Regions from separate parts of the Rhizobium sp. PEPV16 genome, predicted to be linked through region 1. Evidence: predicted binding sites of a transcription regulator. Region 1 holds the regulator's gene; each other region holds the start of a gene.
What was found. The regulator LexA, encoded in region 1, represses DNA repair genes until DNA is damaged. The targets are predictions, from matches to a motif close to TGTTCNNNNTGTGTTCNG.
Positions count from the first base shown of each region.

Region 2: dnaE (DNA polymerase III subunit alpha) is a predicted target of LexA. The motif match lies at 2,529-2,546, and genes of this name have one in related genera.
Region 3: FY112_RS24640 (YifB family Mg chelatase-like AAA ATPase) is a predicted target of LexA. The motif match lies at 1,603-1,620, and genes of this name have one in related genera.
Region 4: uvrA (excinuclease ABC subunit UvrA) is a predicted target of LexA. The motif match lies at 1,086-1,103, and genes of this name have one in related genera.

Region 1 covers NZ_VSZV01000244.1:4,963-8,467, reverse strand. The annotation lists gene FY112_RS09045 (ComEC/Rec2 family competence protein) at 1-1,957, shown strand, start outside; gene lexA (transcriptional repressor LexA) at 1,938-2,657, opposite strand; gene FY112_RS09035 (VOC family protein) at 2,825-3,505, shown strand, end outside.
Region 2 covers NZ_VSZV01000333.1:36,784-40,288, reverse strand. The annotation lists gene dnaE (DNA polymerase III subunit alpha) at 1-2,292, opposite strand, end outside; gene FY112_RS23855 (DUF5680 domain-containing protein) at 2,795-3,259, shown strand; gene FY112_RS23850 (ABC transporter ATP-binding protein) at 3,346-3,505, opposite strand, start outside.
Region 3 covers NZ_VSZV01000336.1:16,389-19,893, forward strand. The annotation lists gene FY112_RS24640 (YifB family Mg chelatase-like AAA ATPase) at 4-1,521, opposite strand; gene gshB (glutathione synthase) at 1,696-2,643, opposite strand; gene FY112_RS24650 (cupin domain-containing protein) at 2,729-3,232, opposite strand; gene FY112_RS24655 (YraN family protein) at 3,349-3,505, opposite strand, start outside.
Region 4 covers NZ_VSZV01000265.1:6,021-9,525, reverse strand. The annotation lists gene FY112_RS11035 (MarC family protein) at 1-329, shown strand, start outside; gene FY112_RS11030 (single-stranded DNA-binding protein) at 429-941, opposite strand; gene uvrA (excinuclease ABC subunit UvrA) at 1,226-3,505, shown strand, end outside.

The DNA.
Region 1 (3,505 bases):
GCGGCGCGAAGGCGATGGTCGCGGGCGGTGGCGCTACATTCTTGCCGTCACCGGCACTGAGGCGCCACAGGTGAAGCGGCCGCCCGAACGCATAACCGTGATCGCCCGCGGCGCCGACGCGCCCTTCGAGATCGGCGACATAATCAGCGGCAGGGCGCGGCTGACGCCGCCCGCAGGCCCAGCGCTTCCCGAGCTCAACGACTTCTCCTTCAGTGCCTATTTCGACGGCATCGGCGCCAACGGTTTCTTCTACGGTGCGCCGACGAAGGTCGATGCGCAGGCAGGTCCCCAGGCTGCAAGATCGACGGCGGAAGCGCTGCTCGAAGGGCTCTACCGGCTGCGCAGCGGGATTGGCGACCGCATAAGGTCGATCCTGCCCGGCGACACCGGTGCTTTTGCCGCTGCTCTGGTGACGGATGAGCGGCGCGCCATTTCGGATACGACGACGGAGGCGCTGCGCCAGTCCGGTCTGGCTCATATCATCGCCATCTCCGGTCTCAACATGGCGCTGTCGGCCGGCATCTTCTTCGTCGGCTTCCGGATGCTGCTCAGCCTCTTTCCAGGCATCGCTGAGGCCTACCCGACGAAGAAGATCGCTGCCGCCGGCGCGCTCATCGCCGTCACCGCCTATTTCCTGATCTCCGGCTTTGCGGTCTCTGCAGAACGCGCCTTCATCATGATGGCCATCATGTTGATTGCGGTCTTCTTCGACCGGCCGTCGATCAGCCTGCGCAATGTCGCGCTCTCCGCTCTCGTCATCATTGCCATTTCGCCGTCCGAGGTCTTGGGACCGAGCTTCCAAATGTCCTTTGCCGCGACATTGGCACTGGTCTCGGGCTATCAGCTGTGGAAGGACCGGCGCGTCCGCGAAAACGCCTTTCTGAAGCTGCCGATCATCCGGCCGTTCGTTACGGTTGCCGGTTTCTTCGGCGGCGTCTTCCTGACCTCGCTGATCGGCGGTTTTTCAACCGCGCTGTTTTCGATCGAGCATTTTCATCGCCTGACCGCCTACGGCCTGCCGGCAAACCTCGCGACGATGCCGATCATCTCCTTCATCATCATGCCGGCAGGTCTGCTGGCGATGCTGCTCATGCCTTTCGGTCTGGATGTTTGGGCTTGGAAGATCGTCGGATTCGGCCTCGATTTGGTGATCGCGGTCGCAAAGACGGTGTCCGGCTGGGGTGGCAATATCGACGTCGGCCGCTTGCCCGCCTGGTATTTCGCCGTCGCCGTGGCAGGCTTTCTGCTGCTGACGCTGCTCCGCACCCGGTTGCGCCATGTCGGCACATCGATCATCGCGGTCGCAACACTCATCCTGCTGCTTCTGCCGGTTCCCCGGCCGCCGGATCTGGTGATTTCGGAGGATGGCAGTCTCGTCGCGGTCGTCGAGGCGGCGGCAATGGCTTCCAACCGTGAAAGACCGCCGGACTTCATCTTCGACCAGTGGCAGCGAGCGCTGGTCCTGCCGAGGCATGATCCGCCGAAGATGCTGGATGGTCCTGCTATCCCGCCTGAGGGAGAAGACCGCCGCGTCAGGCTTTCCCGCGATCAGCAGAACGAAGCAAGGACCGCGATGCGGACGGCCGCAGCGGGCGGTGACGCAAACCGCTTTTCCTGCGTCAAGAAGGCCTGGTGCATATCAAGGCTTGGCAATGGTCGGGTGGTAACCGTCATCGACAACGCCGCCTATCTCGGCCCGGCGTGCGACGCGGCCGATATAGTCGTGACGTCGGTCCGCCTTCGCTTCAACAATTGCCGTTCAGGTGCGACGCTCTTCACCGGTGAGACGTTGCGCAGGACCGGTTCCATCGAGTTGCGCTTCACGGACACTGGCCTGGAGGTCGCAACCGCATTCGATGTATTGTCGCGGCCATGGATGCGCCATCGTGCCTATGACTGGCGCAGCAACAGTTTTACCGAATCCGGCCTGGCCAATGTCAGTGATATCGGCGAATGAGACCGACGAGTTTACCCTGAACCTTGACACGGTCCGGCCCGAAAATCCGGGTCTCGTAAGCTGGGTTGGCCGCTTCCAGCGCGATCGAGGCGCCCTTGCGGCGGAAGCGCTTGAGTGTCGCTTCTTCGTCGTCGACGAGAGCAACGACGATGTCGCCAGGACTTGCGGTGCTGCCGTTGCGGATGATCACGGTGTCGCCGTCGAAGATGCCGGCGTCGATCATCGAATCGCCCTTGACCTCGAGCGCATAATGTTCACCGGAGCCGAGCATGTCGGCCGGAACGACGATGTCGTGGGTATTGTTCTGGATCGCCGAGATCGGCACACCGGCAGCGATTCGGCCCATGACCGGCACGGAGACCGAGTTGCCGTTGTCGGCGACGGGTTTTGCGGGAGCAGGAGTGGCAACCGGCTGCGGCTTGCCGAGGCTGCCCTCGATGACGCTCGGCGAAAAGCCGCGCCGGGGCTGAATGCTGGGGCTGTAGGCCTCCGGAAGCTTGATGACCTCGATCGCGCGGGCGCGATTCGGTAGGCGGCGAATGAAGCCTCGCTCCTCAAGCGCTGTAATCAAGCGATGAATCCCGGACTTGGAGGCGAGGTCCAGGGCATCCTTCATTTCGTCGAAAGATGGCGGAACGCCGGATTCCTTCATGCGCTCATGAATGAAAAGGAGAAGCTCCTGTTGTTTGCGCGTGAGCATCGACGTTGTGACCTCGTGATTGAAACAAATCCAGAACAGACACTATATGTTCCATATGTGTTCCGCAAGTAGCTAAATTTCCGTAAAACTTGGCGCCAACTCGTTGAGATTTTTATTTTCATTCGCCGGAGTGGGACACAAGTCTTGACGTTTCCAGGAGGGACATCATGAACGAGCATTCCGCCAAACCGCACCCGCTGGATCATGTCCTGCTGCCGGTCGTCAATATCGATCTGGCGCGCGAAAGGCTCGGCAAGCTCGGCTTCACCGTTGCCGCCGATGCGCGCCATCCCTTCGGAACGGAAAACGCCTGCGTCTTTTTTGCCGACAAGACCTATCTGGAGCCACTCGGGATTGCGAGCGTCGAGGAGAGCGAGGCATCGGCACGCCAAGGCAATGTCTTCACGGCCCGCAACCAGGCCTTTCGTTTCCGCTGCGGCGAGGAGGGGCTTTCGGGGCTGGCTTTCGGCAGCAAGGATGCCGGCACCGATCATCAGAATTTCGTCGGCAACGGATCGAGCGCCGGCGAGATGCTGCAGTTCACCCGGCCGATGACGATGCCGGACGGTTCCGAGACGATTGCGGGCTTCAAGCTGGCTTTCGCCGGCGACCTGCGCGCGCCCGATCTCCTGCTTTTCACCGTCGAGCGCGTCAATCCGCTGCCGGCCGACCGCGCCGCGCTGGAAACACACGCCAATGGCGTCACCGGCATAGTCGAGATTGCGCTTTGCACGCCGGAGCCGGCCGCCTTCGCTGCCTTCGTCAGCCTTGCCGTGGCGCAATCGGCAGTCGAAAAAACCGGTTTCGGCTTCAATATCGCGGCGTCAAATGCCAAAATCAGCCTGATG
Region 2 (3,505 bases), on a different contig from region 1:
CAGTTCGAAGATATTGTCGGCCTGCGGCTTCGATACACCATTCTTGACAGCGCCAACGACGAAACGTTCGCGCTGCTGGTCCATCTCGGCCTTGATCTTCTTACCCATGGCGCGGCGCAGAAGGTCGGCTTCGCCCAGCGAATAGCCAGACAGCACCTGGGCGATCTGCATCACCTGTTCCTGATAGACGATGACGCCTTGTGTTTCCTTGAGCAGGTGGTCGATCATCGGATGGATCGATTCCAGCTCTTCGTCGCCGTGCTTGCGGGCATTGTAGGTCGGGATGTTCTCCATCGGGCCGGGACGGTAGAGCGCCACCAGCGCGATGATGTCCTCGATGCAGTCCGGCTTCATGCCGATCAACGCCTTGCGCATGCCGGCACTTTCCACCTGGAACACGCCGACCGTCTCGCCGCGCGACAGCATCTCGTAGGTCTTCTTATCGTCGAGAGGAATGGCTGCGAGATCGACCTTGACGCCGAGCTTGGCGACGAAATCGACCGCGACCTTCAGCACGGTCAGCGTCTTCAGGCCAAGGAAGTCGAACTTGACGAGGCCCGCCTGCTCCACCCATTTCATGTTGAACTGGGTGACCGGCATGTCCGAACGCGGATCGCGATACATCGGCACCAGCTTAGAAAGCGGCCTGTCGCCGATGACGATACCGGCGGCGTGAGTCGAGGCGTGGCGGTAAAGCCCCTCGATCTTCTGGGCGATGTCGAGCAGGCGCGCGACCACCGGTTCTTTCGCCGCCTCCTCCTGCAACTTCGGCTCCTCCTCGATCGCCTTGGACAGCGGCGTCGGATTGGCGGGATTGTTCGGCACGAGTTTGCAGATCTTGTCGACCTGGCCATAGGGCATTTCCAGCACGCGGCCGACGTCGCGAAGGGCGGCGCGCGCTTGCAGCGAACCGAAGGTGATGATCTGCGCCACCTGCTCGCGACCATACTTGGCCTGGACGTAGCGGATCACCTCTTCGCGGCGGTCCTGGCAGAAATCGATGTCGAAGTCGGGCATCGAGACGCGTTCCGGATTGAGGAAGCGCTCGAAGAGCAGCGAAAAACGCAAGGGATCGACGTCGGTGATCGTCAATGCATAGGCGACCAGCGAACCGGCGCCCGAACCGCGGCCGGGACCGACCGGAATGTCATGCTGCTTGGCCCATTTGATGAAGTCGGCAACGATCAGGAAGTAGCCGGGGAAACGCATGCGCTCGATGACGCTAAGTTCGAAATCCAGCCGTTCGCGATAATCCTTTTCCTCGTAACCCGGCGACATGCCGAGCGTTGCAAGCCGCATGTCCAGTCCTTCGACCGCCTGGCGGCGCAGCTCGCTCGCCTCGGCGCGTTCGGCCTCCTCGGCATCGTCGGTCGCACCGGTGAAGCGTGGCAGGATCGGCTTTCGCGTCTTCAGCGCGAAGGAGCAGCGCGTGGCAATCTCGATCGTATTTTCCAGTGCTTCCGGCAGGTCGGCGAAAAGCTTGACCATCTCGGCCCGGCTCTTCAGATAGTGATCCGGCGTCAGGCGAAAGCGGCTGTCGTCGGAGACGATGGCGTTGTGCGCGACCGCCATCAGCGCATCATGGGCGTCGTAATCGTCGCGTGTGGGAAAGAAGGCCTCGTTGGTCGCAACCAGCGGCAGGTCGTGGGCGTAGGCGAGCCCGATAATCTTCTGCTCGTGCCGCTTGTCGTAGGTGCCGTGGCGCTGCAGCTCGACATAAAGCCTGTCGCCGAAGAGGTGCTTCAGCGTGAGCAGCCGGGCTTCCGCCTGAGCGGGATGGCCTTCCTTGATCGCCACGTCGACCGGCCCGGTCAAGGCACCGCTCAATGCGATCAGCCCTTCCGTGCCCGCCTCCTCCAGCCAGGAAGCACTGATATGAACGGCTTGGTTGCTTTCGCCGCCGAGATAGGCCCGGCTGACGAGATCGACCAGCCGTTCGTAACCGGCATCCGTCGCGGCGAGAAGAACGATCGACGGCAGCTTGACCAGGGCCTGCTGGCCGCCGCGCTTTTCCGTTTCCAGCCCGTCTTCCATGTCGATCGAGACCTGGCAGCCGATGATCGGCTGCAGACCGTCTTCCATCGCCTTCTGAGAGAATTCGAGGGCAACGAACAGATTGTTGGTGTCGGTAATCGCAATCGCCGGCTGGCTGTCGCCGGTCGCTTTGTAGAGGATCTTCTTCAGCGGCAGGGCGCCCTCGAGAAGCGAATAGGCGGAATGGACCCTCAGGTGGATGAAACCCGGCGTGCCGCCGGTTGCCTCACCCGTTGAACCCTTTGCCGTATCCGCCATGACATGCCTTCCCAATCACCCGAATGAATCGGACGCATTGTCGGCATTGAGGGCGATGATGTCCAGCAGAAGTCCCGCGTCCTGAGCGCATGACTGCCATGCGATCCCCTGAAAACTTTAGAGCGCCATGACGATGAGCGAGAAGCTTGCAACGAACATTGCGATGGAGGTGAATGCTGCGATATCACGGATCATGTCAGTCATCGGGCTCTCCTTTACTCGTTATGTTTTCAATTTGTTCCATGTATGTTCCGTTGTCAACAGGAATCTTTTCCTCCTTTCTTGTATTTGGAAATCCCAGGAATAGGCGACGAATCGGCCAAAGGGCCGGCGCTCGACGTGATCGGCACCAGCCTTGCCCTTTCCCGATCCGCCGCAGATCGGTCATGGTGCTCAGGCGGCAGACCTCCTCAGGGCGACTCTTTTTTTCCGGCATATGTTCTCTTTTTGTTCTTTACATGCCGCAGCATATTTGCCAGCATCGGGCCGAGAGGAGAATGACATGGTCGATATTGCGATGCTGAACGAATTCGTCGTGGAGGCGAAGGCTGCGACCTATGTCGGCGGCGGCGTGGCGCGCGTACCCTGCCGGCCGGGTGCCCACGATATCGGTTACGAACGCGGCGACTGGCGCTATCTCGACAGCTATTTCGGCGGGACCGATTTCGCCGGACAGGAAGTGGTGTGGCTTGCCGACGAGCCCGTCTGGGCGATGAATTATTTCGGCTGCGTCATTGCACCTGATCTCATCGACGGCGCAGCAGCGGGAACGGTGATCAAGGCTGCACTTTCGGCGATGTATCGCGAGGGCCGGTTTCTTGGCGGGATGGAATTCGACCATCCGTTCGGCCGCTATATCGACAGCAGCGAAGGCGGCTGCGAGCGGTTCAGCGGCCACGAATGCATCGTGGTCGACGGCCAAAAGGCCTATATGCTCGACTATCGCGGCGGGCTGGTCATCCCCTGATCGCAGCCTTAAAGCGCATCGTGCCGGTCTGGATTCACGCGATGCGCTTTATCCCAAAACCGCTGCACACTTCTGGGCGACATGCGTCAAAAATCGACGATCTTGCCGTCGGAGATCGTCACGCGTCGATCCATGCGGCGGGCGAGTTCGTGATTATGGGTGGCGATGAGGGCAGCAAGGCCGGACTGGCGCACCAGCGCTTCCAGCGCGTCGAAGACGTAGCTTGCCGTTTCGGGGTCGAGATTG
Region 3 (3,505 bases), on a different contig from region 1:
CTCTTACGCCGCGGCAGTCAGTCTCTCCCCCGCGATCCTGTAGGAGATAGCTTCGGCGAGATGGATGCGGCCGACGGTCGGCTTGCCGTCGAGATCGGCAAGGGTGCGGGCGACCTTCAGCACGCGGTGGTAACCGCGGGCGGAGAATTTCATCTTTTCGGCGGCGTCGCGCAGCAGCTGCAGGCCGCTGGCATCGGGCTCGGCCAGTTTCTCGATCATCGCGGTCGAGCAGCGGGCATTGGTGCCGATGCCCTTTGCGCCGGTGCTTTCGAAGCGCTCCTGCTGGATTTCGCGGGCGCGGGCGACGCGGCGGGCGACGTCGGCGCTGGTTTCGGCGGCCATCGGCCGGATGAGATCGGCGGCGGAGACGGCCGGCACGTCGATGCGGATGTCGATGCGGTCCATCAGCGGGCCGGAGATGCGGGCTTGGTAATCGCTCATGCAGCGCGGGCCGCGGGCGCAGGTGTGGCCCGGCTCACCCGCCATGCCGCAGCGGCAAGGGTTCATCGCCGCGATCAGCTGGAATTTCGCCGGATAGGAGACGCGGTGATTGGCGCGCGCAATGACGCATTCGCCGCCTTCGAGCGGCTGGCGCAGCGCATCGAGCGCCTGCGGCGTGAATTCGGGAAACTCGTCGAGAAACAGCACGCCGTGATGGGCAAGCGAGGCTTCGCCCGGACGGGCGCGCAGGCCGCCGCCGACAAGGGCTGCCATGGTGGCGGAATGATGCGGGGTACGGAAGGGCCGGCGATCGGAAAGCTTGCCGCCGGAGAGTTGGCCGGCAATCGAATGAACCATCGACACCTCGAGTAGTTCGGCGGCCGAAAGCGGCGGCAGGATCGACGGGAGCCTAGCCGCCAGCATCGACTTGCCGGAGCCGGGAGGACCGACCATCAAAAGGTTATGGCCGCCGGCCGCGGCCACCTCGAGCGCGCGCTTGGCGCTTTCCTGGCCCTTGATCTCGGCAAGATCCGGCAGGTTTGCGGCATTGGCGCGGATCGACGCTTCCGGCCGGGATAGGACCTGCGTGCCACGGAAATGATTGGCAAGGGCGATCAGGCTGCGGGGGGCGAGAATATCGACATCGGCGCCGGCCCAGGCGGCTTCGGCGCCGCTTTCGGCCGGGCAGATCAGCCCCTTGCCGAGTGCATTGGCGCCGATCGCGGCCGGCAGCGCGCCTGATATGGCGGCGATCGTGCCGCCGACGACGACAAAATCCGACAGGGCATCGGCGGGAATGGCGCCGAGGGCGACCATCAGGGCAAGGGCGATCGGCAGGTCGAAATGCGAGCCTTCCTTCGGCAGGTCGGCCGGCGCCAGATTGACCGTCACGCGCTTGGCCGGCAGCGCCAGGCCGGAGGCGTGGAGGGCCGCCTGCACGCGCTCGCGGCTTTCGGCAACCGCCTTGTCGGGCAGACCGACGATCTGCATGCCGACCTTGCCGGGAGCGACCATGACCTGGACCTCGACCGGCACACCTTCGATACCCTGAAATGCCACCGTACTGACACGCGCGACCATATGCCCATCCCTTGTCCCGCAAACTCTACCATACCGCCCGCCGAACCTTGAAGGCTAGCGGTTGCAATCTGGCATGGAAGCCGGAATAAAACAAGAACAATCAAAGAACATAGTCAGGCATCCGCTGTGACCTTGGTTGTGCTCGGTCGCGGGACCAAACGGTCATGGGCAGGCTCAGCCGCGCTTGCGCTCGATCGCGTCCCAAAGCAGGGCTGCGATATCGGCGCCGCCGAACTTCTTGACCTCGCGGATGCCGGTGGGCGAGGTGACGTTGATCTCGGTCATATAATCGCCGATCACATCGATGCCGACGAGCAGAAAGCCGCGTTCCCTCAGCGCCGGGCCGATGCGGGCGCAGATTTCCTGTTCGCGCGGCGTCAGTTCGGTCGCCTCGGCGCGGCCGCCGACATGCATGTTGGAGCGGCTGTCGTGCTCGGCGGGAACCCGGTTGATGGCCCCGGCGAATTCGCCGTCGACCAGGATGATGCGTTTATCGCCCTTGCGCACGTCAGGCAGATATTGCTGGGCGATGAAGGGCTCGCGGAAGAGCTGGCCGAACATTTCCAGCAGCGATGAGAGGTTGCGGTCGTCGCGGGTCGAATGGAAGACGCCGGCGCCGCCATTGCCGTAGAGCGGCTTCAGGATGATATCGCCCATCTCGTCGCGGAAGCGGCGGATCTCGGCGGCATCCTTGGTGATCAGCGTCTTCGGCATCAGGTCGGAGAATTCGGTGACGAAGATTTTTTCCGGCGAATTGCGCACCCAGGCCGGATCGTTGACGACGAGCGTCTTCGGGTGGATGCGCTCGAGCAGATGCGTCGAGGTGATATAGGCCATGTCGAAGGGCGGGTCCTGGCGCAGCAGCACGACATCCATTGTCGCGAGATCGACGCGCTCGGGCGCGCCAAGCTCATAGTGATCGCCCTTGACGTCGCGCAGTACCATCGGCTCGACGCTGGCATAAAGCTTGCCGTCGCGAAAGCTCAGGCGCTCGGGGGTATAATGGAACAGCTTGTAGCCGCGCACTTGGGCTTCCAGGCTCATGGCGAAGGTGGAATCACCTGCGATATTGATGCCGGCGACATGGTCCATCTGGACCGCTACATTGGTGATCTTGGCCATTTCCATCCCTCGCTGAATGCCGGACAGATGTAGGTCGGCCAGATATCAAACGCAACGGTCAATCAAGGGCTTCCGGTCGCAGTTTTCAGGCAGCGATGCCCTGGTTGCCGTTGTTGCGCAGCATGTTGCGGAGGCGGTAGGCGATGGCCAAGGGCTTCGGGAAGGGCTTGCGCAGGAAGGCGACCTTGCGGACGTAATTGTCGACCCGCCAGCTCGCCCAGGTTCCTCCGGCGAAAAAGGCGACGTCGCCGGCGCAGAGCGTTCGTTCGGTGCCGTCCTCGGCAGTGATATGGACCTCGCCTTCGAGGATCATCACCGTCTCGTCCCAGCCGAAATACCAGCGGAATTCGCCCGCCGTGCAATCCCAGATCGCCGTCAGCGAGGCCTCGTCATGGCCGCGCGAATGTTCGGCGGTGCGGGCCTGCGGATTGCCGCTGACGATCCAGTCCGGATTGATCGGCGTGGATTTCAGCGGCAGCAGATCGCTCGCATGCGCGACGAAGGACTTTCCGGCCGGCTTCGCCACGGCATACGGCACCGAGCGCGCGGCCATGGCGACCGCACTTGCAAGCATCAGCTTCCAGGCCATGAAACAACCCCCAATTGTTATCCCTGCCGAGACGGGATAGCAGAGAGTCGTAAGGACCTGGTTCAAGCGGGGACTAAAAGTTTAACGATCCGGAAATCCGATGGGTCGAAAGGGGCTCAGAAAGCGTCAATAAAATGCCGCGGCAGCCGGCCCGGCATGATCGCGACGATATCATAACGCTGGGAAAGGTGGGCCTGATCCCTCTGGCGGGCGAGCCAGAGATCGCTTGCTGCCCGTATGCGCTTCTGCGCGGCGACAGAGACGGCATCGACC
Region 4 (3,505 bases), on a different contig from region 1:
TCACCAAGGATCATATCGAGAATATCGCCGTCTTTCCCCTCGCCTTGCCGCTGATTGCCGGCCCGGGTGCGATCTCGGCGACGATCCTGCTTGCCGGCACGCTGGCCACCTCGATCGGAAAAGCCCAGCTGATCGGCGTCATTGCCGCCAATCTGCTGCTGACCTTCGTCATGCTGCTCATCGCCGAAAGGCTGGACCGTTTCCTCGGCGTCACCGGCCGGGCGATCCTGACACGGCTTCTCGGCGTCATCCTCGCCGCCCTTGCCGCACAATTCGTCGTCGATGGGGCAAAGTCGGCATTCAATCTCATCAGCGCGACACCGCACTGACATGGCGGCATCTGCCGCGAGATCAACGAAAAAGAGCATGACGCCATCCAAGGCATCATGCTCTCTCACGTCTCTCACCAAGCCAGGAAAGGCCATTGATCAGAACGGGATATCGTCGTCGAGATCCCGCGAGAAGTTGCCGCCGCCGCTGCCACCGCCGCGGCTCGGCGATGAAGCGGGCGCCGGGGCGCCGTAATCGTCGCCATAATCGTTGCCGCCGGCGCCACTGCCACGGCCGCCGCTCGCGCCGCCGCCTTCACCGCGGCCGTCGAGCATCGTCAGCGTCGAACCGAAACCCTGCAGCACCACTTCCGTGCTGTAGCGATCCTGGCCCTGCTGGTCCTGCCATTTGCGGGTCTGCAGCTGGCCTTCGATATAGAGCTTGGCGCCCTTCTTCACATATTGCTCGACGACCTTGCAAAGGCCTTCGTTGAAGACGACGACGGTGTGCCATTCGGTCTTTTCACGGCGCTCGCCGGAATTGCGGTCGCGCCAGGTCTCCGAGGTCGCGATACGAAGATTGGCGATCGGCCGGCCATCCTGTGTGCGGCGGATTTCCGGGTCCGCACCGACGTTTCCAATCAGAATTACCTTATTCACGCTACCAGCCATGCTTCTCACCCTGCCTGCCGCCCTGCCCGGCGGCGTTTAATCGATCGGCGCACCTTAAACCATCACGGACCGCCGATGCGCATGGGCGGCAATTAATCCACATGTTTATCCCATCAGAAAGCCGCATGCATTCATCAGGAATTTTGTTCTTTATTTGTTCTAGTTTATCCGTATGATCCTGTCAACAGAATCGAAAACCTTGAGCCCTTGCGGATATTCAGCCTCGACTCGCCCGTCGGCATCACTAAATAAGGGCTGTCATCCAGAAAACCAAAGCAGAGACGATGAGCGAACTGAAGACGATCTCCATCCGCGGCGCGCGCGAGCATAATCTCAAGAGCATCGATCTCGATCTGCCGCGTAACAAGCTGATCGTCATGACCGGGCTTTCGGGTTCCGGCAAATCCTCGCTTGCCTTCGACACGATCTATGCCGAGGGCCAGCGGCGCTATGTCGAGAGCCTGTCGGCCTATGCCCGGCAGTTCCTCGAAATGATGCAGAAGCCCGACGTCGACCAGATCGACGGGCTGTCGCCGGCGATCTCGATCGAGCAGAAGACCACCTCGCGCAATCCGCGCTCGACGGTCGGCACCGTCACCGAGATCTACGACTATATGCGCCTGCTTTTTGCCCGCGTCGGCGTTCCCTATTCGCCGGCGACCGGCCTGCCGATCGAAAGCCAGACCGTCAGCCAGATGGTCGACCGCATCCTCGATTTCGGCGAGGGCACCCGTCTTTATATCCTTGCGCCGCTCGTGCGCGGGCGCAAGGGCGAATACAAGAAGGAACTGGCGGAGCTGATGAAGAAGGGCTTCCAGCGCGTCAAGGTCGACGGGCAGTTCTACGAGATCGCCGAGGCGCCGGTGCTCGACAAGAAATACAAGCACGACATCGACGTGGTGGTCGACCGCATCGTCGTGCGCTCGGATGTCTCGGCGCGCCTGGCGGACAGCCTGGAGACCTGCCTGAAGCTCGCCGACGGGCTGGCGGTCGCCGAATTCGCCGACAAGCCGCTGCCGCCGCAAGAGACGTCGGCCGGCGGCTCCGCCAACAAGTCGCTGAACGAGACGCATGAACGCGTGCTGTTTTCGGAGAAGTTTGCCTGTCCGGTCTCCGGCTTCACCATTCCGGAGATCGAACCCAGGCTGTTCTCCTTCAACAATCCCTTCGGCGCCTGCCCGACCTGTGACGGCCTCGGCGCTCAGCAGAAGATCGATCCGGATCTGATCGTGCCCGAGCCCGAGCGGACGCTGCGCGACGGGGCGATCGCGCCCTGGGCCAAGTCGACCTCGCCCTATTACAACCAGACGCTGGAAGCGCTCGGCAAACATTACGGCTTCAAGCTCGGCACCCGCTGGAACGATCTTTCCGACGAGGCCAAGGACGTCATCCTCAACGGCACCAACGACAAGATCGAATTCCACTATGCCGACGGCGCCCGCTCCTACACGACGCAGAAGAATTTCGAAGGCATCATCACCAATCTCGAGCGCCGCTGGAAAGAGACCGATTCCGCCTGGGCGCGCGAGGATATCGAGCGCTTCATGTCGGCGGCCCCCTGCCCTTCCTGCAACGGCTTCCGCCTGAAGCCCGAGGCCTTAGCGGTGAAGATTAACAAGCTGCATATCGGCGAAGTGACCGGTATGTCGATCCGCATCGCCCGCGACTGGTTCGAGACGCTGCCGGCAAGCTTCAATGCCAAGCAGAACGAGATCGCCGTGCGCATCCTCAAGGAAATACGCGACCGGCTGCGCTTCCTCAACGATGTCGGCCTGGAATATCTCAGCCTGTCGCGCAATTCCGGCACGCTGTCGGGCGGCGAGAGCCAGCGCATCCGGCTTGCCTCGCAGATAGGCTCAGGGCTGACGGGCGTGCTTTACGTGCTCGACGAACCGTCGATCGGCCTGCATCAGCGCGACAATGCCCGGCTGCTCGAAACGCTGAAGCACCTGCGCGACATCGGCAACACCGTCATTGTCGTCGAACATGACGAGGATGCGATCCTGTCGGCCGACGACGTGGTCGATATAGGCCCGGCGGCCGGCATTCACGGCGGCCAGGTCATCGCCCACGGCACGCCGCAGGATATCATGGATAATCCGACGTCGCTGACCGGCAAATATCTCTCCGGCGAACTCGGCGTTCCCGTTCCCGACGAGCGCCGCAAGCCGAAGAAGGGCCGTGAGATCAAGGTGGTCGGCGCGCGCGGCAACAATCTGAAGAACGTCACGGCGTCGATCCCGCTCGGCGTTTTCACGGCGGTGACCGGCGTTTCCGGCGGCGGCAAATCCACCTTCCTGATCGAGACGCTCTATAAATCGGCGGCAAGGCGCGTCATGGGCGCGCGTGAAAACCCGGCCGATCACGACCGCATCGACGGCTTCGAGTATATCGACAAGGTGATCGACATCGATCAATCGCCGATCGGCCGCACGCCGCGCTCGAACCCGGCGACCTATACCGGCGCCTTCACGCCGATCCGCGACTGGTTCGCCGGCCTGCCGGAGGCCAAGGCCCGCGGCTACCAGCCGGGCCGTTTCTCCTTCAACGTCAAGGGTGGGCGC